Regions from separate parts of the Blautia sp. DFI.6.71 genome, predicted to be linked through region 1. Evidence: riboswitches for the same ligand, from Rfam matches in the RefSeq annotation. Region 1 holds a riboswitch; each other region holds the start of a gene.
The links. A riboswitch is a leader RNA that binds a small molecule or an ion and turns the genes downstream of it on or off. The one in region 1 is predicted to bind cobalamin.

Region 1 (7,572 bases):
TGCGATCCGCAAATGCATCCATCTGTACCGTTTTCAGTGCTTCTTCAACAATCCGGTAATCTTTTGCATTATCCCGTTCCAATGCTTTCTTATGAGGTGCACGTCCCATCAACACGACTTCCCGTACGGTAAAATCAAAGTTGTAGTAATTGTGCTGTGCCACAACTGCCATTTTTCTGGCGGAGCTTTTTACGCTCATGGAATGGAGTTCTTCGCCGTCCAGATAAACGGCACCTGCATCTGGCTTCAGGATACGGTAGATGCATTTTAATAATGTAGATTTTCCGCTTCCGTTTGGTCCGATGATCCCTACCAGTTCCTTATCCTTTGACTCTATGGAAATTCCCTTCAGTATCTGTCTGGCGTGAAATCCGACCTGAATATCTTCTGTAGTGATCTTCATTACTTACTACCTCCAAATCCATAGGATTTCCGCACAAGCAGATAAATAAAGCATGGAGCACCGATAATGGATACCAGCACACCGATCGGCATCTCAGAATTCTTCAGGATCACACGACATGCCACATCACACCAGATCAGGAATGATGCACCAAGCAGTGCACTTAATGGCAGTAATCTTCTGTGGTCTGTTCCAAACAGGATTCTGATCACATGAGGGATCACAAGTCCTACAAAGCCGATCACACCCGCACAATATACTGCAAATCCAATCATTACAGAAGCAACGATCAGATAAAAAGTTCTCAGCCTGTGCAAATCAGTTCCCAGTGTGATCGATACATCATCTCCTAACAGCATCAGATTCAGATTACGATATTGCGTCCAGAAAATAATCACACAGATCAATGTAACCGGAAACATCACACCTGCTCTGCTCCAGCTTGCGCCTGCAAGGCTTCCCATCGTCCACTTCATTACTTCTGTTGCTGCATTTTTGTCGTTGGTGATATAGATAACAAAATTGGAAAAAGCAGAACATACCGCACTGACAGCCATTCCGGCAAGGATCAGTTTGGCAGAAGTAGCTTTTCCGCCCATGTTTGCAATAGCAATGACTGCAAAAGAAGTGACCATTGCACCAATAAATGCAGTAACACCAACTGAGTTTCCACCGAGAAATCCACCAACTCCAAGCATGATCGCCAGTGTTGCACCAAAGGATGCACCGGAGGAAATACCAAGTACATACGGATCTGCCAGTGGGTTCTGGACAATCGCCTGCATAACTACGCCACAGACGGAAAGAGCCATTCCAACTGCCAGAGCCAGCAGGACTCTGGGCAGTCGAATGAGCCACACAACATCGTGAACTGCGCCTTCTGCATAGGCGGACAGGCTTTTGATATGAAACAATTTATACGCAATGACACTGTATACATCTTTCAGTGACAGATCTGCATTTCCAAAAGTGATCGCTGCCAGAATGGAAAAAATCAAAAATGCCGCAAGCCCGATAAGAACTGCCACATACATGGATGTCCTGAGCACACTGCCTTTTTTTGTCTGTGAAACCTGTTCTTTCACTGTTATGTCCTCAATCAGTCAAGATTCACATCCGGATATAATCCTTTTGCGAAAGTTTCAATACCATCCTGTGTACGTGTTGCACTTGCGTACATTTCACTGAGCATGATCGGATAAACACGACCGTTCTTTACAGCGTCAAGGCTCTGAAGTGCTTCGTCATCCTTGATAACGGCAAGCTGGCTTTCTTTTACAGTTTCCGGATCATCACCTGCATATGGCATGTATACAACAAAAATCACATCAGGGTTTGCTGCAATGATATCTTCTTTTCCTGCTGTAGAAGCATCCGGGTTTGCCAGAGTCGCACCCAGTTGTGTTACCATATCTCCACCAAGGCTCTTTGCACCATAGTTTGTGATATCTTCTCCAAGAGGTTCCAGAACCATTACGCTTGGTTTCTCTTCTACATCTGCTGTTGCTGTAAGAGTTTTATCGATCACTGCCTGTGCATCATCTACGATTGCCTGTGCTTTGTCCTGTACATCAAAAATCTTTCCAAGATTTAAGATGTCTGTAAATTCATTTTCCAGAGTTCTGTCTCCGTCAGGGCGTGTGTTTGTGTTGTAATAAGTGTTGCAGCCTTTGTCGATCCAGTCTGTTACATTTCCGAGATTTTTATCAGAAAACAGGGAGCTCCAGGATAAGATCATGTCTGGCTCCAACATCGTTACAGTCTCAAGGGATGGGGTAAATTCATCAAGATAATTTGTTTTTGAAAATGCATCTTTAAGTTCATCCGGAACTTCATTGTCAAGACCTGCAGTAGCTACCAGACGGTCTTCCAGGCCAAGTGCAAGCATGGTTTCAATGCTTCCCTGATATACAGCAAGAACTTTCTCCGGTGCCTTTTCATAGGTTGTTTCGATTTCATTTCCATCATAATCATAGGTTGTGATGGTCAGAGGATATTCTGTCTTTGTACCTTCTGCGTCTGCTGTCTTATCTGCATCTGCTGAATCCTGTGCGTCTGCATCTTCCTGTGTATCAGAGTCTGCATCTGCTGCCGGCTGATTGTCCTCTTTGATTGTCTCAGAGTCTGCTCTCTCTGCTGCAAAAGCTGCCGGAGCTGCGGAAACTGCCATAGCTGCTGCCATCATAATTGCCATGATTCTTGTGGATAAATACCTGTTTTTCATTTGACTTCCTCTCTTTTCGTATATGTTATTTATCTGTTCGTGTAACCGAAAAGATGGGACTTCAGAAAAAGTAAAATAGAAGTGATAAGAATAACGGATACTTTTTACGGAAGCTCCTTCTTTACGCTGTCAGGCAGGTTTCCTGACTCACAGTTCACAGAAAGTTTCCACAAAATAAAAACTGATACAACATCCATGCTTCAGCAGTTCATGAATGTTGTATCAGAAATATTTCCAGATACTCTCTGGCAGCCGGATTCCGCCTTCTCACATATTTATGCAATGACATATTACAATCCCGCTTTTTTTCTGTATACAGTGGCCGCAACCGTTCAGGCATTTCACCTGATTCCCTCTCACATTACCATACACAAAATCTGCATATGATAATGTTCACTTAACAGCTTATTCAATTACGCTGATACAATTCTAGCACACTGCTTTTATAATTACAACCATATTCGAGACACATCAGAATTCTTTCTTCTCCATAAGCCGGACACCAATCCCAAAAGACCCCATATATACAATTACTGTAAACAATACAACTCCAGCCAATACCATTCCCCGGTTCAGTCCATTCAGCCATGCATCGACTGCGTCTGCTGAAAGTCCCATTGTTTTTATCAGAGCATAAACTACGGCAATTATAATAGCCCACATGACCATTGCAATATAACGTCCTTTTTCTGCTCCAAAATGTATTACAAGCGGGAGCGATACTGACAACATAAGAAGCGCCAGTGGAATGTATATCAGAGTGCCAATAATTTTCTCACTCAGGCACCCCTGAAGCTCTGCCACACCTTTACAGATCACTCCCGTTATTGCTTCAATTCCCCACGCTGCAGCCGTAAGCCCTGCTCCCAGCAGATATTTCTCCGCCACATACTGTTTTCTGGTAACCGGCAAGGTCATAAGAAATGCAAGACCATTATCAAACTCATCATAACTTATAGTCGTAATGGCAAAAATTGCTGTGACAAACGTAAAATATCCTATAGCAAAACTGACGCTCCCACTTCCTGCCAGATTCAGGATGACTCCCATTACAATAACCAGGATAAAATACTGTTTCTGCTGTTTCATCAGTTCTATATCCTTTACAAATAATCCCTTCATACCTGTTCCTCCATCATCACTACCAGATCATCAATCTTTCCATTCTCAATTACAACATCTGGATAATTTTCCATATAAAATTGTTTCTGGTTTGTCAGACACCTGTATCCATAAGCTTCTTTCCGGATCTTAATAAGGTATTGCTGATCCAGTTTTTCGTACTCTTCTTCTGCAACTTTAAGAACTGCATAATCTGACAGCAGTACATCTGTATCCTCATGAAGGATAATTTTTCCGGCATGGATCATATAAAAATCGTCACAAAGACTCTCCAGATCTGATGAAATATGGGAACTGATCAGAATAGAACTGCTTTCATTTTCTTCCATATATTCTCTCAGCATGTTCAGCACCTCATCCCTGGCAATCACATCCAGACCAACTGTGGGCTCATCCAGAATCAGCAGTTCTGCCTTATGGCTTAATGCTGCCAGTACTTTAAACTTTGCTTTCATACCAGTGGAAAATTCTTTGATTTTCTTGTCTGTGGGCAGATTGAATCTTCTGCACTGCTGCAGGAATTTCTCTCTGTCAAAATCTGGATATATGCTTTTCATGATATTTGCCACGCCCGCTGCTGTCAGATACATACTGAAGCCTGAATCTGCAAAAACAACTCCCAGTTTCCGCTTATCCTCCGGCTTAAGCTCTTCTGCCTTTTTCCCAAAGACCTCTATCTCTCCGCCATCCGGATGGATCAGGCCAAGCAAAGCTTTAAATGTGGTGGATTTCCCGGAACCATTTCTTCCAATAAGTCCTGTAATCATCCCAGGCTGTACTTCCATAGAACATTCCAGCGAAAAACCTCTGTAATGTTTCTGCAAATGACTGATTTTCAACATGTCTTAGTCCTCCATGATCATTTCAAAAAGATTTCTGATTTCCTCATCGTTCAGTCCACATCTTCTGCCCTTCATGATTGCCTGCTCCAGATCATGTTCTACTTCTTTGAGCTGTTCTTCCCTCATCAGGTTTTTATTTGTGGCTGCAACGTAGGTTCCTTTTCCATGAACAGTGACGGTAAATCCCTCTTCTTCCAGATTGTCGTAGGCTTTCTTCACAGTCAGGGCACTGATCTTCAGTTCCTTTGACAAACTGCGTACTGAAGGTAATACAGTGTCCGGCTGTAACTCTCCTCTGATAATCGCAGACTTAATCTGGTCTATGATCTGTTCATAAATAGGTACCATGGATGAATTATTGATTATTATATGCATATGTTTCTCCTCCATCTGCAAACAGTATATAACAGTGCATAACTGTTGTCAACTGTTTTATACTGTTATACATGATATTTATTTGCTTATAATCAAAAATGGATATTCAACCTTATTTCCGGCAATCTTTCACAATCGCCTTCTCATAAAATTGAATATCCATATAACCTTAATCTAACTCTGTTTTTTCGAATTAACTTTTAGTGGAAGTCTTATGGTTACAACTGTGCCTTCTTCCAGCTGTGAGCTTATGGTAACCCCATATTTCTCTCCATAAATCATACGAATCCTTTTATTTGTATTTCTGACGCCTATACTCTTTCGCTCTTTATTCAGAACCTCTTTCAAATCTTCCTCACAGATTCCACATCCATTATCCTCTACATAAAAAAGAATATCATTTTCTTCTTCCTCTGCTGAAATCCAGATCTTCCCGGAATCCTGATAATTTTTAAATCCATGCACAATGGCATTCTCTACAAACGGCTGCAGAAATAACTTTGGAACTTCCAGACTTCTTAAATACTCCGGTATATCCATACTCACTTCAAATTGATCCTGATATCTTTTCTGCATAATTCCAATATACCGTTTAAGCCAGTCCAGATCCTCCCACAGCGGAACCAGAACATCACCATTCTGGCTGGTATACTGAAGCATTCTCGACAGATCCAAAAGCATTTTGCTGGCATTTTCCTGTTCTCCTTTAAGGCATACCCAGTTAATGATATTCAGCGAATTATAGAGAAAATGGGGATTCATCTGTATATTTAACGACATGATCTCCGTGTCTCGTTTCTGGATCATCATCTCATATTTCTCATGAACCAACATCTGCAGGTTCTGATTCATTTCATTCAGTTTTTTATAAAAAAACGCAAACTCATCCCTGTTGTCATATACAATTCTTGCAGTAAAATTACCCTCTCCTGTTTTCTCTATCATGTGCAGCGGTTTATAAACTTTTTTCCCAATCTTTCTGGAAATAAGAACAGCCGTAATAACAGATAAAATAATTTCTATAGTTACCAGAATCAATATTGCCCTGGTAAGATCTGTAGCAATATTCTTGCTGAAAACATTAACTGGAATCATGGCAAGTGTATACCATCCCGTCACCATACTTTTGGAATAGGTTACGATATATTCCTGATTATTTGCACCGTAGTATTTTACAGTTCCTTTATTCTCCGTAATTCCCATATCAGCTGCAGTTACATTTCGAAACAGCTTTGATTCATTCTCACCGTAAGGACCAACAACACTGCCATCTTCACTCATGATATAATAAAGAATCTGAGAATTTGCCTTTGTATACTTTTTCAGCATATTATTCAGATTATCCTCTGTAAAATTAACCACCAGATACATTTGATCAGTCTTATTTTCCAGATGTTCAATATGTCCTGATTCTACCCTGCTTAACTGCAGCTTTCTGACAGCCGTAAATACATGCTCATATTCCAGAAAATCTCTCGGCATATCTTCAATTGAAAACATGTCCATATAATTATATGCCGGAATCCACACAAGTTTTCCATTTGCCTCATCTGCTGCTTTCTGTATTTTAGAACCCATAAAGCTATAATTTGGATAATAGTTCTTTTCCTTTTCGCCAAACTGATAATACGGAGTCACAATATGCGTAGAATAAACCGTGTTATTCCACGGCAGATAGTCCAACAAAATTTTTGAAATTTCCTGACTGGCACTTTCAAGCTGCATACTGTCAGACGTATCCAGATTCTGAAATATTTTATAAATTCTCGCATCTACATTTATTTTTAATGAAAATTCCTCAATATAATCCAACTTTTCATCCAGAATATCACTGACATTCTCAGCATTTTGCCACATTTGTTTTTCTGACTGCCTGATCAGTTCCTGTTTTGACAAATGGAAGATAAATAAACCCAAAAGCACAACAGGAATAATGGAAATACAAATAAATGAACTAATCAGCAGAGTTTTAAATTTTGTATATTTTAATTTTTCCATCATCACCCAACTCTTTTGCGAAATTCTTCAGGTGTCATATTATGACGTTTCTTAAATGCCCTGTTAAAATAATTGGGATCCTTATACCCTACTTCCAATGCAATCTTCCTTACCTTATCAGAAGATGTTTTCAAAAGATTCTCTGCTTTCTCCATACGAATATCTGACAGGTATTCAGAAAAGGAAATTCCGAATCTCTGCTTAAATAAAGTACTGAAATACGAAGCATTAAAATGATACAATGCAGCAATCTGCTCCAGGCTGATCTCGTCCTGGTAATGTTCCTCTATATACCGCCTGCTTTCATCCAAAGGATCTGTCTCCTGTGAATCTGCTATTTCCCGGAAAGCGATTATATTTTTTATTAATTCCGCTGACCTTTTTTTCAATTCAGAATACCACTGACTTTCGATCAGACGATTATCCAATGCATTTAATTCTGACAAGTGTTCAGCTTTCAGATAGGGCTCCATATAACGTAAGATTCTGAAAAAAAAGAATACGATTTTTCTTTTAAAAATATCCGGCTGAACACTTTTATGCTCTGACAGAACCTCTGTTATTTTTTCAAAAATTGCTTCGCTTTTTTCCAGATTTCCTTCTTTTAT
Region 2 (7,572 bases), on a different contig from region 1:
ACGTCAATTATTTCAGACTTTTATTTTCTATCTATTTTTCCGTAAATTTCTGGAATTCTTCAAAATTTGTTTCCGGTGTATAGGATTTCAGAACTCCCATCATGTCCTCTACACTATATGTATTATCATACATTCCAATAGATAACACATACTGCTTATTAAACTCATCTACTGAATCCGCTGTCCAAAATGACTGCTGCAGCCGGAAAGCACTTCCATCTTCACGGTAATCTTCTGCAAAGCCTTCCAGAGCATTCTTCATAGCAACAAATGATGGTGCAACGATAGCACCATATTTTCCTACAAGATAGTCGATTCTTTCCTTGCCGTTATATCCCTTCTTGTTAAACATTTCGTATGTATCTTCTGTAAAACAATCAATTGACCCCAACAATACATCTGTACTGTTCTCTTCTTCATAAGCATCAATTACCTTGATAAAATCACTTGCGCTCACTACACTCAGAATAACATTATACTCTCCTGTATTCAGCGGAGCAGCCAGCTTTTCATCCAGATGATCTTTTGGATAACCCGGAACCAGAGTAATCTTAATATCACTGCCTGTTTCAATTTCTTCCGTATCCTGCGTATTCACCAGTTCTTCTACAGACTTCTCATATGACAGACCATATGCTTCCTGAAGCTTATTCAGAATACCTATCGTTCTCAGACGATGCATCTCATTACCGATGGCAGATCCTCCACATGCTATTATGTAATGATTCTGATTATTCTGATCCTCTGAAGCAAAATACTCCGCCATATTGGCAGCCGCATCCTTTTCTGTTTCAACAGATGTTCCTATCGTTCCCAGAAAGTAAGGATTATCCTTTACTTTCTCATACATTTCATCACTGATCGTTCCTGAACCACGCACATAATACATACCATATTCTTCGCATACCGGAAGAACTTCTTCAAGATCAGAGGAAAGGAAAGAAATAATTCCCTTTACATTTCTTTCATGAAGCTCATTTATAAAGCTGATTTCTTCTTCTGCAGTGCTTATACTGGAAGAATATAAAAACTCAACTTCAAAAGCCATACCGACATAATTTTCAAAATAATTTCTAAACTCTCTTACTTCCGCATCATTCAGATTATATACAGACACTCCTATTGTCATTTTTTCATCCTGATCTGCTGTATCACTCTGGACATCAGATGCCATAACTGAAATACTGGTGCAGGTAAGCAGCATAATCATTGTCAATATAAAACTAATTATCTTTTTCATTCCTTTTTTACCTTTCTGTCGTATTTGTATAAAAATTCAAGTTTTCTTTTCTCACATCCCTTCCTGAAGTAAAAAAGATCCTCTTCTTAAAATGTATTTTAGGTATAAAAATAAAGCCTTTCTTAATACACCGTAAGAAATAACCTTTTCTAATGCAAGCAGGTCTCCTGACTTAAGTTCATCGCATTTTATCGTCTTCCCGCCTCTTAAGCAGTGACATATATGATAAAAAGCTCCCTTTTACAGTGGCGGGACCGTACCGGACTTGCACCGGTTTCCCTTTTAATTCCATATTACTGGAAACATGCATTATTTTTATAATATGATATCAGGGGCTAAAAGTCAAAAACTATTTTTACTCCGCGCTAAGGCTTTTCCCCAACTTCATTATATTTTTATTATATAATTCCATTTGGTTAACGTCAATAATTTACATCTAATATTTATATGTTTTTTTATTCACTTTTACTATGGTCTTGAATATTCAGATTCCAGTATCTATTCCATAATAAGGGTCTCTTTGCAGCACTACCTTCTCTTGTGGCATTTCTTTGTTTATGCTAAAATATTTTTACTACTATAAATGAGCAAGTTCGTGATTTTGCATAAAAGAAAGACACCTCGATTCCGTGTGTTGTATAATGAAAGTGCCTAAACAAACATTTGCAATATTTACGAAAGAAGGTGTCTCTCGCAAATACTATACATCATTCCGCATTCATATACAACCAGCTTAAGAAATTAAATTTATGCAAATTTTATTCGAACCGGGTGATAAACCACCTTATAAGTATCCTGATCAGCATTTTCATTTCAGGATATCATGGAAAAACCACGGATTTTGCTAAAAACAGTTCCTGTCACAGAACTACGATTGCACATTTCCTTAATTCAGGGAAATGGGATGATTCTCTACTTTCAGATACGTTAAAACGTTCTGTTATAGAGATTATTTATTCAGAAGCAGCACGCACCGGAAAGCCTGTTTTCTGCATTGTAGACGATACGATAGCTTCAAAGACAAAGCCTTCGTCACAGGCTCTGTATCCGATTGAAGATGCGTACTTTCACCAATCCCATTTAAAGGGGAAACAGGACTACGGACATCAGGCAGTAGCTGTTATGCTTTCCTGTAACGGCATTGTCCTGAACTATGCTTTTGTAATGTACAATAAATCAATTTCCAAGATTGATATTGTACAAAATATTGCAAAGGAACTGCCTGTTCCACCAGTAATGTCTTATTTCCTTTGTGACTGCTGGTATGTTTCTGAAAAAATAATCAATACTTTTGTACAGAAAGGGTTCCATACCATTGGTGCTTTGAAAACAAACCGTCTGCTGTATCCATCAGGAATGAAAAAGAAACTCAGTGAACTGGCTGCTGAACGATCCACAACACATAAAGGATTTGACCTCGTCACAGTCAAAAAACGCAACTATTATGTGTACCGGTATGAGGGAAACCTCAGCGGCATAGAAAATGCAGTTGTTCTTTTAAGCTATCCTGAAAAAGCATTTGGTAATCCTAAAGCACTACGTGCTTTCATTAGCACAAATGTATCCTTATCTACACAGGAGATCCTTTCCTGTTATGTTTGTCGATGGCCGATTGAGATATTTTTCAGGCAATGCAAAAACCATCTGGCCCTGGATACATACCAGATACGCTCCTCAAAGGGAATACAGAGGTACTGGCTGTTGATGTCACTGACACATTATATTTGTGTCACAGGAACTGGCGGATATCGGTCTTTTCAAGATGGATATCATCGAATCTGTAGTGCCGTTCATCAGGAAAAGTATCAGTATCTATTCCTATGTGCAAAAGCAAGTGATGATTTTGAAGCATTTATGAAATTAGCAGGATAATTTTGTGCATTTTTTCAAATTTGCTCATTTATAGTAATTAAATAAGGTAATTTTAGTTTCTAAATATCAAAACGTAACTCTTTCAGTTTACTGAAAAAGATAATTTTTCCCTTCATTATAAGTTCCTTTCATTGAAAATCGAACAGCTAATTTCCCAGTCATCGGATCTTCAATACCTATACTGATCTTATATTTCTTTCCGGCCAGTGAGATCAGCTTTTTTACCTGCATTCTTGTTTTTGTCTGTAAAGTTTCTTCCGGCAGAAGTGATTTTAACGAAATGTCAACCGCTTCTTTTTCAAGACTATTTCCATCCTCATCTTCTACCAGAACCCATACAGGCCAGTCTTCATAAAATGGTGCAACTCCATCATTCTTCCATTTAAGATTCAGGCTGACATAACCCGGCATCTGAATAAGGCTTGCTTGCGAAATCCACAAACGATATCCCATGCTTCCTAAAACTTTCCTATAACCATTTTCATAAGTTTTATCCGCTATTTTCGGTCCAAGAAAAGTAGTATGTGCTTTCTTTATCAGATTTATTGTCTGATCCAGATTTGTGTCAAGCAAATCTTTCATTGTAATTGAACTTGTAAACTCACCTCCGGAAGGAAACTTTTTCCAGAAATCTTTCATTGCGGATAACCCTTTTTTCTCATGAGTCTGGTCAAACTCACCGCCTTCATTAATCCAGCGAAACCATTCCTCTGTGCTCTCTGGCTGTCCGGTCATATCGTTGTAGAGACCTGTTCCATAATGTTCTCCCTCACTAAAAGGTCTTCTCATCAGTATCATGGAATCAGGGAAGGCCTCTGTCCATGGAATCATATAACGTTCTCTTACAGATTCTTCCGGCAGACTCTGTATTCCTGCGGAAATATTTACATGCCATTCTCCCCAGTGCCCCAGACTTCCAAGTTCGATATAACTGACCAGTCCATCTCTGCCAAAATGCTCTCCAAGTGCATTAACTGCCCTTTTGTGATATTGTATCATCTGTTCATTATTATAATCAGGAGCATATCCCTTTCCATACTCCATATCATACCAGGTTCCCGCATGATCAGTTTTGTCATATAGCCATTGTGGAATGTCCATATGCTTTTCCTCCCCGGGAATATCACACACAAACCTCAGTACCAGGTGTTTCCCTTCTTCTCTCCATCTGTCAGTCTGATTTTCTCTTTCGATTTTCTCCCAGTCATATTTTCCTTCCGCCGGTTCCAGTTCAGCCCAGGTAATATCCATATACAGTAAAGATATATCCTCTCCTATTGTTTCTTCCCAGGCACAAGGTGCATATCCCATTAATGGATTTCCAAAAATTTCTTCTGTTTTTTCATATATCTGAGTTTTTCTTCCAAATACCATCCATACTCCTGCTGCTATAATAACTAAAAGTCCAAAACCCAACAGAACCAGATATCGTTTCTGACTTTTAGCCATGATATTCTCCATTATACTGAATCAATGTAACATCTTCCACTCCACCGATATCCCGGATTTTTTCCATAAACTCCATATCATTCTGTCTGCAATATATTTCCACTGCCATTTCTGTTTTTTCATTGCGCATAGTTTTTGATTTTACGAAATATTTTCTTTTTCCAAAACAACGGATAATTTCATCTCCCGCCTGAGTTCCCTGATAATGAATCACTGCAATATAAATTCTTCCATTTTGTTGTTTGTGATAAAACAGGGTGATCATCAGAATGATAATCACAGCTGTCAACAGAGTTAATGCATACATACCTGCACCGGCTGTAATCCCCGATGTGATTGCCCAGAACAGATACAGAAGATCCATCGGATCTTTAATTGCTGTACGAAAACGTACAATAGACAATGCACCAACCATACCAAGAGAAATCACAATATTGCTGCTGATCGCAAGTGTTACCATACAGGTAAGCACTGTCATTCCCACAAGTGTAACTGCAAAACTTCTGGAGAAAATAACTCCAACATAAAATTTCTGATAAACCAGATAAATCACACTTCCCAAAATCAAAGCCACTGCCAGAGCAGCCAATATCTTAGGTATATCATACTGACTGAACATTCCTGATTCCAGTACAGATTTTTTTATCATATCCTGTACACTCATCTTATCATCCTCCCCTGTGTATCATACCAATACTCAAATCCATTCATGTACCGCGTTTTTTCATAACACAGTACATATTTGGAAACTGCTGTAAATTCTGCTGCCTGCGGCGGCAGAAGATTTCTCAGAATCTGAGGCAGCATCTCTGTAAATTTCACTTCCATGATCAGTTTTCCCGGTTCCAGTACAGATAAAGCCGGAAGCGTACTGTCGAAAATGTCATAGCTTCCAACAGCCGCTCTGACATCTGTATCAAATGTAATCCTGACTGTTCCCTCATCCATGATCCATGGTTCTCTCTCGTAATCTACGATTGTTCTCGGCCGCATCATATTACTCATACATTCTATGTAAAATTCCCTGCAAAGATTATACGGGCTTTTCAGAAGAAATTCATACTCGCCGGAAAGAATTTTTTGCACCTCATCTTTTGTCAGAGGGGCATCTTCTTTATAAATATAACTGCCGAACTTCTTTTTTCTTTCCAGCTTGATACTTTCAGCACTATAATTATAAATTCGTATCCTGTATTTCTTCCTCATAAGAACGCCGCTTTCCTTTTCTTCATATGCACTGTTCCAGTAATCATCAAAATACAGGCTCCGTATCAGATATCCTCCATTTTCTGCATGAGGATCCAGTTTCATAAGTGGCTTCATCCGAAGATTCAGGACTTCTTTCTCACTGGTACTGATAAGATATTTCCACTCGTTACGAAAACGTTCTTTCTTCCTGTCAGCCTTCTTCATAATCGTCTTCCTCTACCGTACTATCTTCTGTTATGTAAAAGCACCTCATACCATAATATTTTCCTTCATCTGTTACATAATAATCAAATGCATCCTGCGTTTTTCCAGATGTATTTGTTGCTCTTACTCTCACAAAGTACTGTCCTGCTTCCGGAAGGTCCATCTCGGCTTCCGGAACAATCAGTGTTGTGTTCTGATAGATCACATCCCGGAATAGATAATCTCTTGCAACCTCTACAGAATACGTAATGTCCTCTGCGTCCAGATCATAAGATACATCCCAGTTAAATTTCAGCTTATCACCGTCTATTGTCGGAACACCTATATAAAATGGCATTGGTGTTTCCAGACTTTCCAGATATAACTGATAGTTCTTCTCTATCTCATCAGGAAGTGATGCTGCAATCTGATCGTATTGTTCAGATGTAAGCGGTTCATACTCTGCATCAGGCATCAAATATAAATAGGGCTTCAGTACATTCTTATAGCTCTCTATCTTTGATGTGAGCATATCTTTGTTCAGATATTCCCTCAGATCCAGAATGGCATCATTTAATTTTTCCCGGAAAGACCGTGACTTCAGACACCTTTGAAACAGAATATTTCCCCAGTAATTGCTGATTCCCTTTTCCCAGCTGTTCTGATCCGAAAAATTCCTTAATTCATATTCCGGTCTCATCAGACAGCCATCGTTATCCCAGGCAATAAAGTACCAGATATCTGAATTCAGAGGACTGTATAAATAAACATTTCTGTTCTGTGTGTCTACGTTTCCCATCAGAATCTGAAATGCCATCCAGTAAACAATATTTTCTTCATCAAAATGTTCTTTCAGTACATCTTCAATCCCTATAGAATAATCATTCAGATCTGTCAGCATATCGATCAATTTGGTATGATCTGAATCCCCTTTTATTTCCAGCATTTTTTCAAAGGCTGTCTTATCATATCCTGCATCATCTTCTTTTTTTATAATATCCTCGTAGCGATAAAATTCAAAAGAATTAATCTTATACAATTGTCCGTTTGAATCCAGTCCATGACTCTTTAATGCCGTCTTATTCAGTTGTTCAACCTGTGTATAAATTCCATAATCCTCAAATTTTCCACCTGATTCTTCTGTATTATCCTTTACATACAAATGCACAAACTGTGTACGTAAACCAACCATCTGAGGAATTCCCCTGATCAGATCATATGCCAGCTTATTTCGAAAGCGCATTCCTTCTGTCATATGTTTATTCAGGTTAATGGTTCTCTGGCCTCTCCACGTTCCTTTATTCTTTTTTAACTCAATTTTATAATTTTTTTGTGCATTCTGGCTGGATGTCTGGCCCCTGATCTGAACAGTTGCATTAGGCACGCGTTCTCCATATCCGACTTCCCCTTCTGTCGGTCCATTCTCATCTCCCACCTGCAAAAGTCCTGCCACCTGATATCTCTCCACTCCCATATCTTCGTAATCATAAACAGAATAGCTGTTGATTTCCTTCCATGTATGATATGTATTTTCCGATGAATTTCCCTTAGATACAGTAAGATACATGGTAACAACACTGGTATCATCATCATTTTCATACAAAGAATCCTTATCTCTT
Region 3 (7,572 bases), on a different contig from region 1:
GATCTTTATCGGAGAGTACAGTTCCGAGCCACTGGGAGATTATTTTGCAGGTCCGAACCATGTACTTCCTACAAACGGAACAGCCAAATTTTTCTCAGCTCTTTCCGTAGATGATTTCATCAAGAAATCAAGTATTGTATATTACTCAAAATCCGCACTGCGTAATATACACAAAGATATCATTCAGTTTGCAACTTCTGAGCAGCTTACTGCACATGCAAATTCTATTGCAGTTCGTTTTGAGGATGAAGATGAAGAATAATGGTAAGGCTTTGAATCTGAAATCTGCTATAATGTAAACTGTAGTTTGCGCATTAAAACAATGGATTCAGAGTGTTTGAAAATAAGTAAGACAGAGAGGACTTAACCATGGCAAGAGAAGCCTCAGTAGAAAGAAATACAAAAGAAACAGAAATCAAATTAAAAATAAATCTGGATGGAACCGGATATTCTGATATTGAGACAGGTGTGGGATTTTTTAACCATATGCTGGATGGATTTACCCGTCATGGGCTCTTTGATCTCAGTGTCAGAGTCCATGGTGATCTTCAGGTGGATGACCATCACACCATCGAGGATACAGGAATTGTTCTGGGAACTGCATTAAAAGAAGCAATTGGTGACAAAAAGGGGATTAAGCGCTATGGAAGCTGCATCCTTCCCATGGATGAATCCCTGGTGCTCTGTGCGATTGATCTGTCCGGAAGACCTTACTTTGTATGGGATGCAGAGTTTACCACAGACAGGATTGGTGACATGTCCACGGAAATGGTAAAAGAGTTCTTCTATGCCATTTCCTATGCCTGTGGCATGAATCTTCATATCAGGGTTCTGGCAGGTGGGAATAATCACCATGTAGCAGAAGCAATGTTCAAAAGTTTTGCCAAAGCACTGGACGCAGCCACATCCTATGATCCAAGGATCACAGATGTTCTGTCTACCAAGGGCAGTTTGTAAAATTTGAAAATTTACGAAATGATTTATGGCAATCAATAAATTAGATGGAGACAGAAAATGGAAAATACAGTGAATTTAAAAAGCAGCATCGCATGGTCTGATTTTAAATTAAACAGTGATGGAATGGTACCTGTTATAGCCCAGGATTATCAGACAAACGAAGTGCTGATGCTGGCGTATATGAATGAAGAAGCATTTAATACCACTCTTGAAACAGGTAAAATGACTTACTGGAGCAGAAGCCGCAATGAACTCTGGACGAAGGGACTCACATCCGGACATCTTCAGTTTGTAAAATCCCTTACACTGGATTGCGACAATGATACGATCCTTGCTAAAGTAGAGCAGATCGGTGCAGCCTGCCATACCGGAAACAGAACCTGTTTTTTCAAAACCCTGACAGAAGTGTAATGAATAACGCGATAATATAACGGGATAGTGGTAAGAGAATCGATAGTTTTTTAATAATGCCGTTACTGTTCACTGGTAATATCCCGCGAGGTGTTTTTTGTGAGCGAAGGCCACAGAAAACCCGAGACATACCGCGCGAATTTATGCGATTAGCATAAATTAAGTTTGCGAAGCAAACGATACTCCTTGGGCATTGCACAAGGAGGTTCATATTTCCTGCATCGCGAAGCGTGTTGCTGAGAACGGAGTGAACAGTAACTAATGCCAAACATTAAAGGAAAATATACATGAATTGTATTGACATTTTTGGTAAAATGTGATAAAAAAAGAATATCCGAATTAAATATGTGCAATGTTATAACGCAAAGGTTGCATCGCGCTTGATGCGCAAAAGAGAATCCGGTGAGAATCCGGAGCGATACCGTCACTGTGTATGGGAGCTGCTTTTCAGAAACCACTGGGAAACCGGGAAGGGAGAAACAGCGATGATCGAAGTCAGGAGAACTGCCTTGGCGTAGAATTTAAGGTCTGCGGTATACAGAACCTGTATTCTCATAACGATACATAGCTCTTTTATTAAATGAATCAGACAGAATCGGAAATTACAGATATATCTGGTACATATAAACCATGTATTTATGGGAAAGCGGTAGCTGCAGAATATGCAGTTGCCTTTTTTGTGCATACAATTGTCCGGAAATACGAGAAATAAAAGAGGAAAAACGAAATGAAAAGAAAATCCATGTTAGCCTTATTACTGGCAGTATCCATGACTTGTTCCATGACAGCAGCAACAGGTACAGTTGCTTTTGCATCTGATGATGCAGCAACAGAAGAGGCTGCAGATGACACAGAAGCAGCTGCAGACGATGCAGATGCAGCAGATACAGAGGAAGCATCTGATGATACAACAGAAGCTTCTGATGATGATCAGAAAGCCGCAGACGAAGTTGGTGCCCTGATCGATAAGATTTATGTTCAGGAAAGAACAGACACAACTGACGAAGACTGCAAAGCAGCAAAAGAAGCATGGGACAAACTTACAGATGCTCAGAAAGAACTGGTAACAGGCGAAGAAGCAAGCCCTGAATACTTTGGACGTGACACAGGTGATGCTTCCAAAGATGATCCTCGTAACCAGGATGAGATTGGTGAGAATGAACTTCTTGTAGTAAGTTTTGGTACATCCTTCAACGACAGCCGTGCAGAGGATATCAAAGGAATCGAGGATGCCCTTGCAAAAGCATATCCGGACTGGTCAGTAAGACGTGCATTTACAGCACAGATCATCATCAACCATGTACAGGCAAGAGATGATGAAGTAATCGATAATATGCAGCAGGCTCTTGACCGTGCAGTAGCTAACGGTGTTAAGAATCTTGTTGTACAGCCGACACATCTGATGCATGGTGCAGAATATGATGAAATGACAGAGGCAATTGATGGATACAAAGACAAATTTGAATCTGTTGCAATTGCAGAGCCAATGCTCGGTGAAGTTGGTGATGACGCTACAGTGATCAATGATGACAAGAAAGCAGTTGCTCAGGCAATCACAGATGAAGCTTGCAAGGAAGCTGGATTTGATGATATGAAAGCAGCAGCAGATGCAGGCACAGCATTTGTATTCATGGGACATGGTACATCCCATACAGCTAACGTAACCTATGACCAGATGCAGACACAGATGGATGATCTTGGATTCACAAACGCTTTCATCGGAACTGTAGAGGGAGAACCGGAAGACACAGCATGTGACAAGGTTATCGAGAAAGTAAAAGAAGCAGGATTCAAGAATGTGATCCTTCGTCCTCTGATGGTTGTTGCCGGAGACCACGCTAACAATGATATGGCTGGTGATGATGCAGATTCCTGGAAATCTCAGTTTGAGGCATCCGGTGATTTCGACAGTGTTGACTGTCAGATCGCAGGTCTTGGAAGAATCGCAGCAGTAGAAGATCTGTATGTGGCTCATACAAAAGCAGCAATTGATTCTCTTGGAGCATCTGACGATGCAGCAGCAGAAGATACTGATGCCAAAGCAACAGATGACAGTGCAGACGATGCACAGGCAGATGACGCAGCTGAGACAACAGCTGATACTGCAGAGGCTGACGCTGAATAAAAAATATTGTTCAAACAAGATAAACTGCCCGGAGAACTTGCAAAAGTTTCCGGGCAGATATATTATATGATAAGAAAAAAAAAGTCATAGCAATTCCATAAAATACTGCAAACAGTTCGCACGTTTCTGTTCATTCCGTTCACAGTAACGTGCGCACATCTGAGAAAGATCCAGAGGAACTGTCTTAATTGCATTATTTTCTGGAATTACTATAATATATTTGCCATCACCTGTTCAAAAGCCTGTTGCTCTGCAGCAGATGGGTTGAACAGCACGATAGAAAAAACTATAAAAAATATGAAGATAAGGGAGAAGAAATAATCATGAAGAAACGTTCATTTACATTATTAATGTCAGCACTTACTATTTCAGCTACTCTGATCGGTACAAGCCCGGTTGCTGCAAAGACAGATACTGATACGGCAACAGAAGAAACCACTGATAAAGAAGAAACAACTGCAAAAGATGCTGATTCAGAAAACACAGATAATAAAGAAACAGATGCATCCAAGAGTGATACATTAGAGGATGGCACCTACACAGCAGAATTTGATACAGACAGCGGAATGTTCCATGTAAATGAAGCAAACGATGGAAAAGGAACCCTTACAGTAAAGGAGGGCAAGATGACTATCCATGTAAGCCTTGCTTCTAAGAAAATTGTAAACCTTTTCGTCGGAAAGGCAGAAGATGCACAGAAAGACGGGGCAGAGGTTCTTGAGCCAACCACAGATACTGTTACATACAGCGATGGAATGAGTGAGGAAGTATATGGATTTGATATCCCGGTACCCGCAATTGATGAAGAATTCGATGTAGCTTTGATCGGAACAAAAGGAAAATGGTATGACCATAAGGTAAGTGTCAAAAATCCTGTAAAATCTGATGATAGAGATGCAAAAAAAGATGATAAAGAAAATAAAGATGCAGATTCCAAAGCAGATGACACAGACAAAGATGCGAAAGACAGTAAGACAAGTGAAGGTAAGACTCTGGCAGATCTGAATCTTGAAGACGGCGACTATACGATGGATGTAACTCTTACAGGCGGTTCAGGAAGAGCAACCATTGATTCTCCTGCAGCCATTAATGTAGAAGGCGATAAAGCTACAGCAACTATCGTATGGAGCAGTCCGAACTATGATTATATGCTTGTGGATGGTGAGAAATATGAGCCGGTTAATAAAGACGGAAACTCCACTTTTGAAATCCCTGTCAGCGTATTTGATGCAGAGATGGAGGTAACAGCAGATACAGTAGCAATGAGTGAGCCTCACGAGATTGACTACACCTTAAATTTTGATTCCACAACTGCCAAAGAAGCAGAAAAAACAGCAAAATAATCACATACAAACAAAGAAACAATTATGAAGATGAAAAACATAATAAAGAAACAGCAAAAAACAATATTTATCGGTTTTATGTCAGTTGCATTATTTATTATCTGTATATGCACTGTCTGTACAGCATACGCAGCAGATAAAGACAATGCAAAAACTCCTGTGGATATCCCGGGACTTACCTATGACCACAGTATGGAACTTTCCTACGCAGAAGAATTCAGCGTAGACTATTACAATGATGGCTATGCTCTGATTACTATCGATCAGGAAGGACAGTTTCTTGTAGTTCCAGAGGGAAAAAAGGCTCCAAAGGGGCTTGAAAAAGATATCACAGTTATTCAACAACCGCTGAACAACATCTATCTGGTAGCAACCTCTGCCATGGATCTTTTCCGCGCAATTGACGGTATTGACAGCATTCGTCTTTCAGGAACTCAGGAGAATGGATGGTATATCCAGGAAGCAAAAGATGCCATGGAATCCGGAAAAATGATTTATGCAGGCAAGTACAATGCACCGGATTATGAACTGATCCTGGATGAAGGCTGTGGTCTTGCCATTGAATCAACTATGATCCATCATAATCCGGAGGTGGAAGAGAAACTGGAACAGTTTGGTATCCCGGTAATGGTAGAACGTTCCAGTTATGAGAGCCATCCTCTGGGAAGAACTGAATGGATGAAACTCTATGCTGTGCTTCTCGGAAAAGAAGATGTAGCTGAGAAGGCATTTAAGGAGCAGACAGACAAGCTTGACAAAGTTCTGACCTCTGATGATAAAGATACAGGTAAAACAGTAGCATTCTTTTATATTAATTCCACAGGTGCTGTCAATGTGCGAAAGAATGGTGATTATGTTTCAAACATGATCGAGCTTGCAGGCGGCAAATATGTTCCCGAAGATACAGGAGAAAGTGATAACGCTTTGTCTACCATGAATATGCAGATGGAAGAATTTTATGCCAAAGCAAAAGATGCGGACTATATCATCTATAACAGTACTATCGACGGTGAACTTTCTAGTATTGATGAACTGCTGGCAAAAAGTAATCTTCTGGCAGATTTTAAGGCAGTGAAGGATGGAAATGTGTGGTGTACGGGTAAAAATCTTTTCCAGGAAACCACCGAGCTTGGAACCATGATCGAAGATATTCATACAATCCTTACCACAGATGATGATTCACTGGATGAACTTGTATATATGCATAAGTTAAAATGATATTTGTAAATCCTCGGCACACTTGAATTCGCATTCTATGCGATTGGTATAGTTATTTACGAATGGCATTGAAATATGTTTGCGGGATTCTGCAGAACTGCCAAAAGCAGGAAATATAAAAACAAAAGGAACAAAAAATATGGATGACAAAAAACGTACAGCCAGATACTGGATAGCATTTTTTATACTGGCGGTGTTTCTGGTGATTTTATTTGTCTGGAATGTAAATGCCGGAAGCATTAATCTTTCAGTGGGTGAGATTCTGAATATTATTTTCAGACATCAGGGAGATGCGACTGCTTACAATATAATATGGGAAATCCGTCTTCCCAGGATTCTGTCAGTGATCATTCTTGGAGGAGCACTTTCTGTATCCGGATTTCTTCTTCAGACATTTTTTAATAACCCTATTGCAGGTCCCTTTGTACTTGGAATTTCTTCAGGAGCCAAGCTGGTAGTTGCACTTCTGATGATTTATTTTCTGAGCAGATCTATTTCCATGGGTTCTGCAGCCATGATCATTGCAGCGTTTATCGGTTCTATGATTTCCATGGGATTTGTCCTGCTGGTTGCCAAAAAAGTCCACAACATGTCCATGCTGGTTATCAGCGGTGTCATGATCGGTTACATCTGTTCTGCAGTTACAGATTTCGTAGTTACATTTGCGGATGACTCCAATATCGTCAATCTTCACAACTGGTCACTGGGAAGTTTTTCAGGAATGTCCTGGGGTAATGTGAAAGTAATGGCAATAGTAGTTCTGCTCACAATGGTGATCGTGTTCTTTATGTCTAAGCCTATCGGTGCCTATCAGCTGGGTGAAGTTTATGCCCAGAATATGGGAGTGAATATCAAGCTGTTCCGCATAGGACTGATTCTCTTATCCAGTATTCTGTCTGCCTGTGTGACAGCTTTTGCAGGACCAATTTCTTTTGTTGGCATTGCAGTGCCTCACATTGTAAAAAGCCTGCTGAAAACAGCCAGACCGCTCCTTGTGATCCCGGCTTGCTTTCTGGGAGGGGCAGTATTTTGTCTTTTCTGTGATTTGATCGCCAGAACCGTATTTGCACCTACAGAACTCAGTATCAGTTCCGTAACAGCAGTGTTTGGCGCACCGGTTGTAATCTATATCATGATCCGCAGACAGAAGAGAAATTGATATAAAAAGCAGGAGCAGAATACGCTATCCGGGCAGATTACTATAAGATGCAGCATAAAAAGGAAAACAGGAAAAAATATGTCAGAGAAAATAGCAGATGTAATAAAGGAAACAGAAAATAACAAAGCAGACCGGCAGGAACAGTATTTTTTCCGTACGGATCAGCTGACTGTGGGATATGACGGAAAACCTCTTATCAGAGAAATCAATATTCAGCTGAAAAAGGGAGAAATCCTCACTCTCATCGGTCCTAACGGTGCCGGAAAATCCACTATTCTTAAAAGCATCACCAGACAGCTTGCCACGATCAGCGGTACTGTTTATCTGGATAAAGAGAAAATGGCAAAGATGACCAATAA
Region 4 (7,572 bases), on a different contig from region 1:
TTACTGTATAACGGTATGATGCATTAGCCGTAACCTTACTATCTTTATATTTTAATTCCGATGTCCCGACATCTGCAATTTGGGACCACTTCCCACCTACTGCAGGTTTTCTGTACACATAATATCCTGTAGCTCCGGAAACTTTTTTCCATGAAATAAGGTTGTATCCGGAATTATATGCCTTCACCTGAAATACCGGTGTATCCGGCACCCATGACTGATTCAGGGTCCTTGTATGTGCCTTGATCCTTGCCGTCCAGTTTTTCGTCTTTCCATCTGTCCACCTGGCCGTTTCCGATGCACTCTTATAGAATGTCTGCCCTGTTTCTATCCCCGCCGTACAGGTAAACCAGTTTCCATAACTGGACTTTGCTTCCACTCCAAAGCTGATTTTTTCAATCCCACTGTTTGTGATCACAACAGAATATCTGCTTCCCTGTTTCAAAACCACCTCTGGTACACTGATAGTCTGTACACCTGCGATTGGCTGTTCAAACTCATATGGAGCAGCATATGCAGCGGTCCCGCTTTCCGGGTCATATGGATCTGTCAGATCGGTGTATATCTGAATTTTGTAACAGGCATTGTCACTGTTTGTAACAAGATTAACCTCCCCTAGGACTTCTGCTTTTCCCTTTCCTGCAGTTGTCTCATAAACTGCTGCTACTGACTGTCCCGCCTGTATCGGAATCACTGAAAGTGCTGAAGAACCATCATAAAAATAATTATTCCTATACTTTTGATCCAAAGCAGCCACTGCCTCTGCACTTACAAGTTTACTGATATTGGGATCCTGATAAGAAAGATAGTAATATCCTCCGTCTCCTTTCTTCTCCCCCCAACTGTTTTTGATGATCCACGCACCATCAGATGTTACATTGGAAACAGGAAGGAAATTATCCTTTGAATACGTATCATCCCATCCGACCACTGTCACAATATGATTAATTACAGTCGAATTTGATTTTCCAACAGGATAACAATATGCTGCTGTGTCCGGGTTTACATAATTTTCCTTCATATAAAGCATAATGGATACTGCATGGTCATTCAGCAACATTTCCTTCATACGTTCCTCACTGTATTTGGAAACAGATGCATTTTTCAGATATGCCGCTGAATTATAAGCCTTACTTCCCGGAATCTGTACAGTCAGATCCTGCTGATGCGAAGAATCCGTAGGAAATGGTACATCGGCCTCTGTAGTCATTCCCGACCATGTACTGAGATAAATAGCCGCCAGGTGATCATTACCTCCTATTACATGATAATTTCCCAGTACATAATTCTTATCATCGGGGGTATTTCCAAGAGGATCATTCTGTCTGTTGGAGAAAAAATATGATAAATGTTCTTCTGACAGATCGTAGGTTCCTTTGTTCTGTGCCAGAAGCGAAGTCTCCATGATTGCTGCCATACCAAAAGCCCAGCAGGTTCCAAATGGATTCTGATTCTTTACGGGCGTAACTAATCCTTCCTTTCTGGCATCATAGGAAGATGGAAATGCAGCCTCCCTGTTTCCATATGCAGCATAAACTGATGTCAGATCACTCTCCACTTCAATTCCCGGATCCAAAGGTTTTAAATTTTTAAAGGGTTCCAGTTCTTCCTTTCTTTCCTCTTCTGTCAACGGACGACCCTTAATATACCTGATTCCGTCTGTACCCTCTTCTGAGTTTTCTCCATCCTGAAACTCCTGTTTTGCATCATCGCTTCCGAACAATTCTGCATCCGATCCCGTATCTGTTCCAAATTCATCTGCCTGTGAACTTTGAAATTCTTTCAGATCTGATGTATTTTCTTCTGTCTCCCTGTTGACTCCGGATCCAAACATTTCCTGACCCGCAGCGGGTACCGATGTACAAACCATTGAATAAGCCAGAAAAACTGACAATGCGCGTATCGCTGTATTTCTTTTTTTCATGTAGTAGTTAACTCCCTTACATAAATATAATATCATTATATCAGTATCTTTTTTGTTTTTCAACCATGATCAATGACAAAAACCGTCGGAAAACAGTGAATTTTCCCTGTTTTCCGACGGCTCTATGTAGAAATGCAGAGCTCTGCCGACAAGAAAATGTCGCCAGGAAAAGACGTCAAATGCCTGTGATGCATTTTCTTCTGTGCATGTGAAAAGTGTGAAAAATGTGTGTGAAATGCTTTATATACTAACTCAGAACAGACTTGAAAATCTTACAGACTCTTCTCTTTTGCTATCCTTATTCTAGCAGAACAAGCATTGTATTACAATGAAAATCGTTCTTTCTTATTTGTGCTAATCTGACACATTGTTACTGTTCACTCCGTTCTAAGCAGCAACGCATTCTCCTCTTATTTGCTGATACTTTCCTTTGCTCTTTTCATCATATCAGCCAGTTCCTGGTATTTTCCTGTGACATACCCATAGTTTTTTCGCTTATGCGGAAGCATACAGTTTGTGCAGTCTTTAATTCCCTTTTCCGTATACCGGAAATTCCCACCGCATTTCTCACCCAGGGCATATAGCGGGCAATAACAAAACAGACAGTTAAAATCATCCGGATCTGCATTCTTATGACACGGAAAAAATTCACATTTCTTATGGCTGAAATAAGAATATTCTTTCCCTTCCCAATAAGGTTTCTCCATTGCTACCTCTCCTCTCCTGTTGCAAGTTTTTATCTTTCCAGAATAATTCCGTTTTCTCATTCTCCATCAATCCCACCCATCAGAGGACGAAATAAAAAAAATACTCTAATAAATTATCAATTTCTCTTCACATAACAAAGCATTGAAAATTCATTACAGTATTTTTCACAGATCATACATTTAAAATTAATAAGAGGGAGCGATGCTACCCCGGGGTAGAAAAAAATCCGTTCATGAGTGCGCGGAGGGAACGAATAAATCCGAAGTAGTATCGCCTGCCATTTAATCATGTATAATTCATAAAGAACAGGCGCATTCCATAAAAAATGTCTGCCTTCAGATAAAAGCAGACAACACTCCGAAGCTGCGGATTCAACGGAGTTGGTTGTTACACTTTACACGGAAGTTTAACCTCGCCATACCAAGCAGGTTTCCTGGCTCCAGGCTCATCGCTCCTCTCTCCTTCTCATGCTATGGCACAATGGACATTCTGAGATTTGCTCCTCTGTTACAGTGACCGGATCGCTCAGGTTTCTCACCTGATTCCCTCTTTCTGTACTGCTCTTTCTCACAGTATCAGCACTTAATATGTTCTGTATGGAATTATACTGTCATTATAATAACACCCTGCAACAAGCTTGTCAACTATTTATCAATATATTTTTCAATATTCCACACCTTCCGGCAGCGGATCCCATTCATTCAGACCAAGACTCTGTCTGAATTTTGCTTCTTCCAGACTCAGCTTTGGAACATCCTCATTCAAAAACGCTCTCAGCTCATCAATCCCCTCTCCGGTCACATTGTTTACCAGAAAAATTCTTTCACATCCTGCATTCAGCATCCACTGACGCACCATTGGAACATTCGCATAAGGAGAATCTATTTTCGTAATGATTCCTATCAGTGGTCTCAGAATAAATGCATTACTGCCATAGCCAAACAAACTGAAAGGTTCATCTGCTGACTGTACCATTGCCACCACATCTGCTTCAAAAGAAAAACAGGCCAGCCCTACGCTGAAATGCTTGGACTCTGCATACTCTCCCGGAGAATCAATGGTATCATCATCCGTATTCGTATACTGCGTTTTTACATAATGAAGTTTTTCGCCTTTTAATGCCTGCGTTAATGAAGTCTTACCTGCTTCACTTCTGCCCATCAGAAATATTTTCTTCATATTTAATGTCTGTCCCTTTCACTTCTCTCAGCTATTCCGGCAGTTACATAAGCACCATCGATACAGAATAACTGACTTTTCGTATGTTTTAACTTTTGTGAACTGCACAAGTCTTAAAGCCAAGCACCTCTCTAAAAAATTTCACCACTTCTTCCACTGCAGTCTGAACTTCCGTCAGACCTCCCGTAAGGATCAATGATCCGCTGAAGCGATCCATGAAACCAATCTCCACATTTGCACTTTTCACTGCAATATCAGCAGCTACAACCACTGCTTCCCATGGGGTAAAACGAATCATTCCGATTGCTTCTCCTGTGTGGTCTTCTCCCTCATGGACTCCAATATGCAAACCAAGATTCTGATAAATACAGCTCTGTGAAGGATTGATCACATGCGCCAGGCACACTTCCTTTCCCGGAACCCTTACCCTGGTCATACGCAGTTTTTTTCCCTTTAGTTTCTCATAATCCTGGTTATAAAGCTTTTCCAGTAATTCTCTGGTTGTCATCCCTGCCATCCCAACACTTCCTATCTTTTGGTAATCTTGCAGACTACATAACCCAGAGTGTCTCTGAAATAATCCACAACCTCAGTCATCGCTGACATTACATCGGAAATCTCTCCCGTAATGATCAGTGTGCCTGTAAATCGATCTGCAAATCCCAGATAAACATTTCCGCTTTTTACCGCAATATCAGATGCAATCACTGCAGATTCAGGCGGTGTCATATTCATAATTCCGATTGCAGATGAACGATAATCCACCTGCGGATTCAGTCCAAGCTTCTGGTATATGACCGGAGCCGGCCCTCCCATTACATGTGCAAAAGTAATCTCCTTGCCAGCAACTGTTTCCTGTACAATTCTTATGTGTTCTACATGGTCATTTGCCATTTATCATTCCTCGCTTTCACTATTCAACTATAATCCGGATAATTCATGAGAATATTCTTTCCCACTGATGTCTCCAAAAACAGATTTAAAATTTTATATGTATCTCTTCAGTTACATAAACTGTACTATCCATCCAATTTTATGTCAAGGTAAAATCCACCTGAAAGTCGGTAAAATATTATACATGGTTACGGTTCACTCCGTTCACAGCAACACGCTTCGCGATGCACAGAATTTATGCTAATCGCATAAATTCGCACGGTATGTCTCGGAATTTTGGCATATTCATGCCAAAACACCTCGCGGAATAATGATAACTACTTATACATAAAGAAAAGGAGCATCAGCCCCCTTAGCGATACTCCTTTTCAACCCCTATAAATTTAATTATTTATACTTATTTAATTATACCAGTCTTCTTACAGAAACAATCGTTCTGTACGCTGCGTTATCACTGATCTTAATTCCATCTACAGAGTTCGATGCATGAACGATACGTCCATTCCCCATATAGATTGCAACGTGTCCACCGTAGCAGATCAAATCGCCCGGCTGTGCATCAGCATAAGATACTTCTGTACCGGCATTCTGCTGTTCATAAGAAGTTCTCGGAAGACTTACTCCGAAGTTTGCATATACACTCTGTGTAAATCCTGAACAGTCAGCTCCACCTGTAAGGCTTGTACCGCCCCATACATATGGATTGCCAACAAACTGTGTTGCAAAGTCTACTACAGAAGATCCTGATCCTGAACCTGAAGATGAAGAACTATCTGAATCAGATGACTGTTCACTCTCATAATCATCTGGTGAAACTGTATTATCAGAATCAATCACATTGCCATACTCATCGTACTCTACATCATCAGAAGCTCCTGCATTGTCAACAGGATCACCATTTTCATCATATTCTACACCATCATCTGATTCAGACTCATCATCCGCATCATCAGTATTCTCAATCTCATTTCCGTCTTCATCATACTCTACATTTTCTTCGTCTTCTGATTCGGAGTCCTGTTCCTGCTCTGCAGCTTTTGCTGCTGCCTCTTCTTCTGCCGCCTGTCTTGCAGCCTCTTCCTCAGCCTGTCGTCTTGCCTCTTCTTCTGCTGCGATTCTTTCAGCTTCCAATCTCTGAATTTCAGCTGTCTGTTCCGCTAACAGATTTGCATATTCTGTCGCCTGCTGCTGTGCATATGCAATTTCATTCTCATAATCGGCTGATTCAGATTTCTTCTGATCGATCTGGCACTGAAGATCATAAGACTGCTGTTCATAAGAAGCCTTCATCTCTTCCAGTTCTGCTTTGTCAGATTCATACTGAGTCTTTAAATTATTCACCTCATTAATAGTATTCACATATTTATCAAGATTCTTTCTGTCCTGCTCATACATCTGCTGTGTATTCTCAGCACGTGTCAGAAGTTCACTTAAATCTTCTGAATTAAGCATCATCTGAAACCACGCTGCATCCCCACCCTGTTCATACAGTGCCTGAATACGAAGCTTCATGCTCTCATACTGCTTATCTCTCGCCTTCTGAGCCTTAGCCAGATCCTGTTTTGTCTTAATAATATCTACTTCTTTATTATCGATATCTCCTTTAAGAGTATCAATAGAAACCATAACACTTACAAGATTGGAATCCAGTTCGGAAATCTCATTCTCAAGCTGTGATTTCGCATATGCAAGCTCATCCATTCTGGAATATGTAGCATCCAGCTGCTGACTTGTGATCGCCTGCTCTTCTCTCAATTCATCCTCTCTTGAAGCACTTACACTAACAACCTGTGTTGCGCTCATCAGGAGTGCTAATGTAAGACATACAATTCTTTTCTTCATGAATTCTCACCCTCGTAACATTTTCTTTCTATATCTTAATGTTTTTGCAATATCTAAGTTAATTCTTATACATATTAACACACCACACTCAAAAACGCAAGGATTAATTACCATAAATTTTATATTTCTGTAACATTTATTAATCTTTTTGTTATTCTTCGCATTTCTTTCTACAATTCAAACATATTCCATTTCATGTTTGTAATAATTTAACACAGGACAAAGATATCTGATGCAGGGTTACTGTTCACACACCACTATCCCGCGAGGTGTTTTGGCATGAATATGCCAAAATCCCGAGACATACAAGCCAAAATTCCATTGCCGCAGGCAATCTGGAATGAATTTTGGCTACGTTACTGTGAACGGAGTGGACAGTAACGTAGCAGGACTTCACGCTATAGTGAATTGGATTGTTTGCATTATTTATGGAATTACTACAGAACGCAAAAAAAGAAGCAGCCTCCTCTTTCGAAAGCTGCTTCCATTTTCTTAACTATTCACTTCTCAGCTAAACAGATCTGCAAGAATCTGGTCTGCGGTCATATTCATATACCCATCCGGATCAGAAAGCGTACTTCTGTTCCATCTCAGATAATTACCTCTTCTGATATAGTTACCAGATGAAGTATGATAATCATACTTGGTATATCCCGGATATCTTGACATATACTTCTGTGCCAGTGCAATCGCCTGACTGGAATAACCACCGGACGGAGTAGGTGTACCTGCAATCTGAACACCTGCATTCGGGGTAGAATGCACGATCACTGCACTCTTATCAGCACACTGTCCGAGAATGATCCATGTATGTCCACTGTCATATCCCACATCTCCGGGATATACTGTCCAGTCATCACTTGCCAGATTCGCCTGAGTGAGAATACTTCCCCAGCCCATGGACTTATAATAAGAACCAATCTCACCGGAAACTACTGTATATCCGCTTCCTACACCGGACTTACTCTGCATTACCTGATAAGCTGACCATCCTACGAAACCGGAACAGTCAAAACCTTTTGCTC

Region 2: another riboswitch for cobalamin. It lies ahead of LJE12_RS03325 (hypothetical protein); the one in region 1 lies ahead of LJE12_RS10075 (ABC transporter substrate-binding protein).
Region 3: another riboswitch for cobalamin. It lies ahead of LJE12_RS02605 (sirohydrochlorin cobaltochelatase); the one in region 1 lies ahead of LJE12_RS10075 (ABC transporter substrate-binding protein).
Region 4: another riboswitch for cobalamin. It lies ahead of LJE12_RS12110 (cysteine-rich small domain-containing protein); the one in region 1 lies ahead of LJE12_RS10075 (ABC transporter substrate-binding protein).

The regions. Positions count from the first base shown of each region.
Region 1 covers NZ_JAJDMJ010000020.1:522-8,093, forward strand. Annotated here, with positions in the region: gene LJE12_RS10065 (ABC transporter ATP-binding protein) at 1-403, opposite strand, end outside; gene LJE12_RS10070 (FecCD family ABC transporter permease) at 403-1,488, opposite strand; gene LJE12_RS10075 (ABC transporter substrate-binding protein) at 1,503-2,627, opposite strand; cobalamin riboswitch at 2,743-3,011, opposite strand; gene LJE12_RS10080 (ABC-2 transporter permease) at 3,099-3,749, opposite strand; gene LJE12_RS10085 (ABC transporter ATP-binding protein) at 3,746-4,591, opposite strand; gene LJE12_RS10090 (GntR family transcriptional regulator) at 4,595-4,966, opposite strand; gene LJE12_RS10095 (sensor histidine kinase) at 5,141-6,967, opposite strand; gene LJE12_RS10100 (response regulator transcription factor) at 6,967-7,572, opposite strand, start outside.
Region 2 covers NZ_JAJDMJ010000003.1:132,548-140,119, forward strand. Annotated here, with positions in the region: gene LJE12_RS03325 (hypothetical protein) at 32-1,240, opposite strand; cobalamin riboswitch at 1,381-1,563, opposite strand; gene LJE12_RS03330 (transposase) at 2,012-3,112, shown strand; gene LJE12_RS03335 (DUF4832 domain-containing protein) at 3,200-4,561, opposite strand; gene LJE12_RS03340 (DUF4956 domain-containing protein) at 4,554-5,225, opposite strand; gene LJE12_RS03345 (polyphosphate polymerase domain-containing protein) at 5,222-5,974, opposite strand; gene LJE12_RS03350 (CotH kinase family protein) at 5,961-7,572, opposite strand, start outside.
Region 3 covers NZ_JAJDMJ010000002.1:191,782-199,353, reverse strand. Annotated here, with positions in the region: gene hisD (histidinol dehydrogenase) at 1-262, shown strand, start outside; gene hisB (imidazoleglycerol-phosphate dehydratase HisB) at 370-957, shown strand; partial or broken gene hisI (phosphoribosyl-AMP cyclohydrolase) at 1,036-1,362, shown strand; cobalamin riboswitch at 1,718-1,894, shown strand; gene LJE12_RS02605 (sirohydrochlorin cobaltochelatase) at 2,096-3,493, shown strand; gene LJE12_RS02600 (hypothetical protein) at 3,817-4,836, shown strand; gene LJE12_RS02595 (ABC transporter substrate-binding protein) at 4,861-6,054, shown strand; gene LJE12_RS02590 (FecCD family ABC transporter permease) at 6,194-7,213, shown strand; gene LJE12_RS02585 (ABC transporter ATP-binding protein) at 7,292-7,572, shown strand, end outside.
Region 4 covers NZ_JAJDMJ010000027.1:31,560-39,131, forward strand. Annotated here, with positions in the region: gene LJE12_RS12105 (C1 family peptidase) at 1-1,924, opposite strand, end outside; gene LJE12_RS12110 (cysteine-rich small domain-containing protein) at 2,335-2,631, opposite strand; cobalamin riboswitch at 3,039-3,233, opposite strand; gene LJE12_RS12115 (EutP/PduV family microcompartment system protein) at 3,296-3,811, opposite strand; gene LJE12_RS12120 (BMC domain-containing protein) at 3,900-4,328, opposite strand; gene LJE12_RS12125 (BMC domain-containing protein) at 4,340-4,705, opposite strand; gene LJE12_RS12130 (C40 family peptidase) at 5,111-6,547, opposite strand; gene LJE12_RS12135 (N-acetylmuramoyl-L-alanine amidase family protein) at 7,055-7,572, opposite strand, start outside.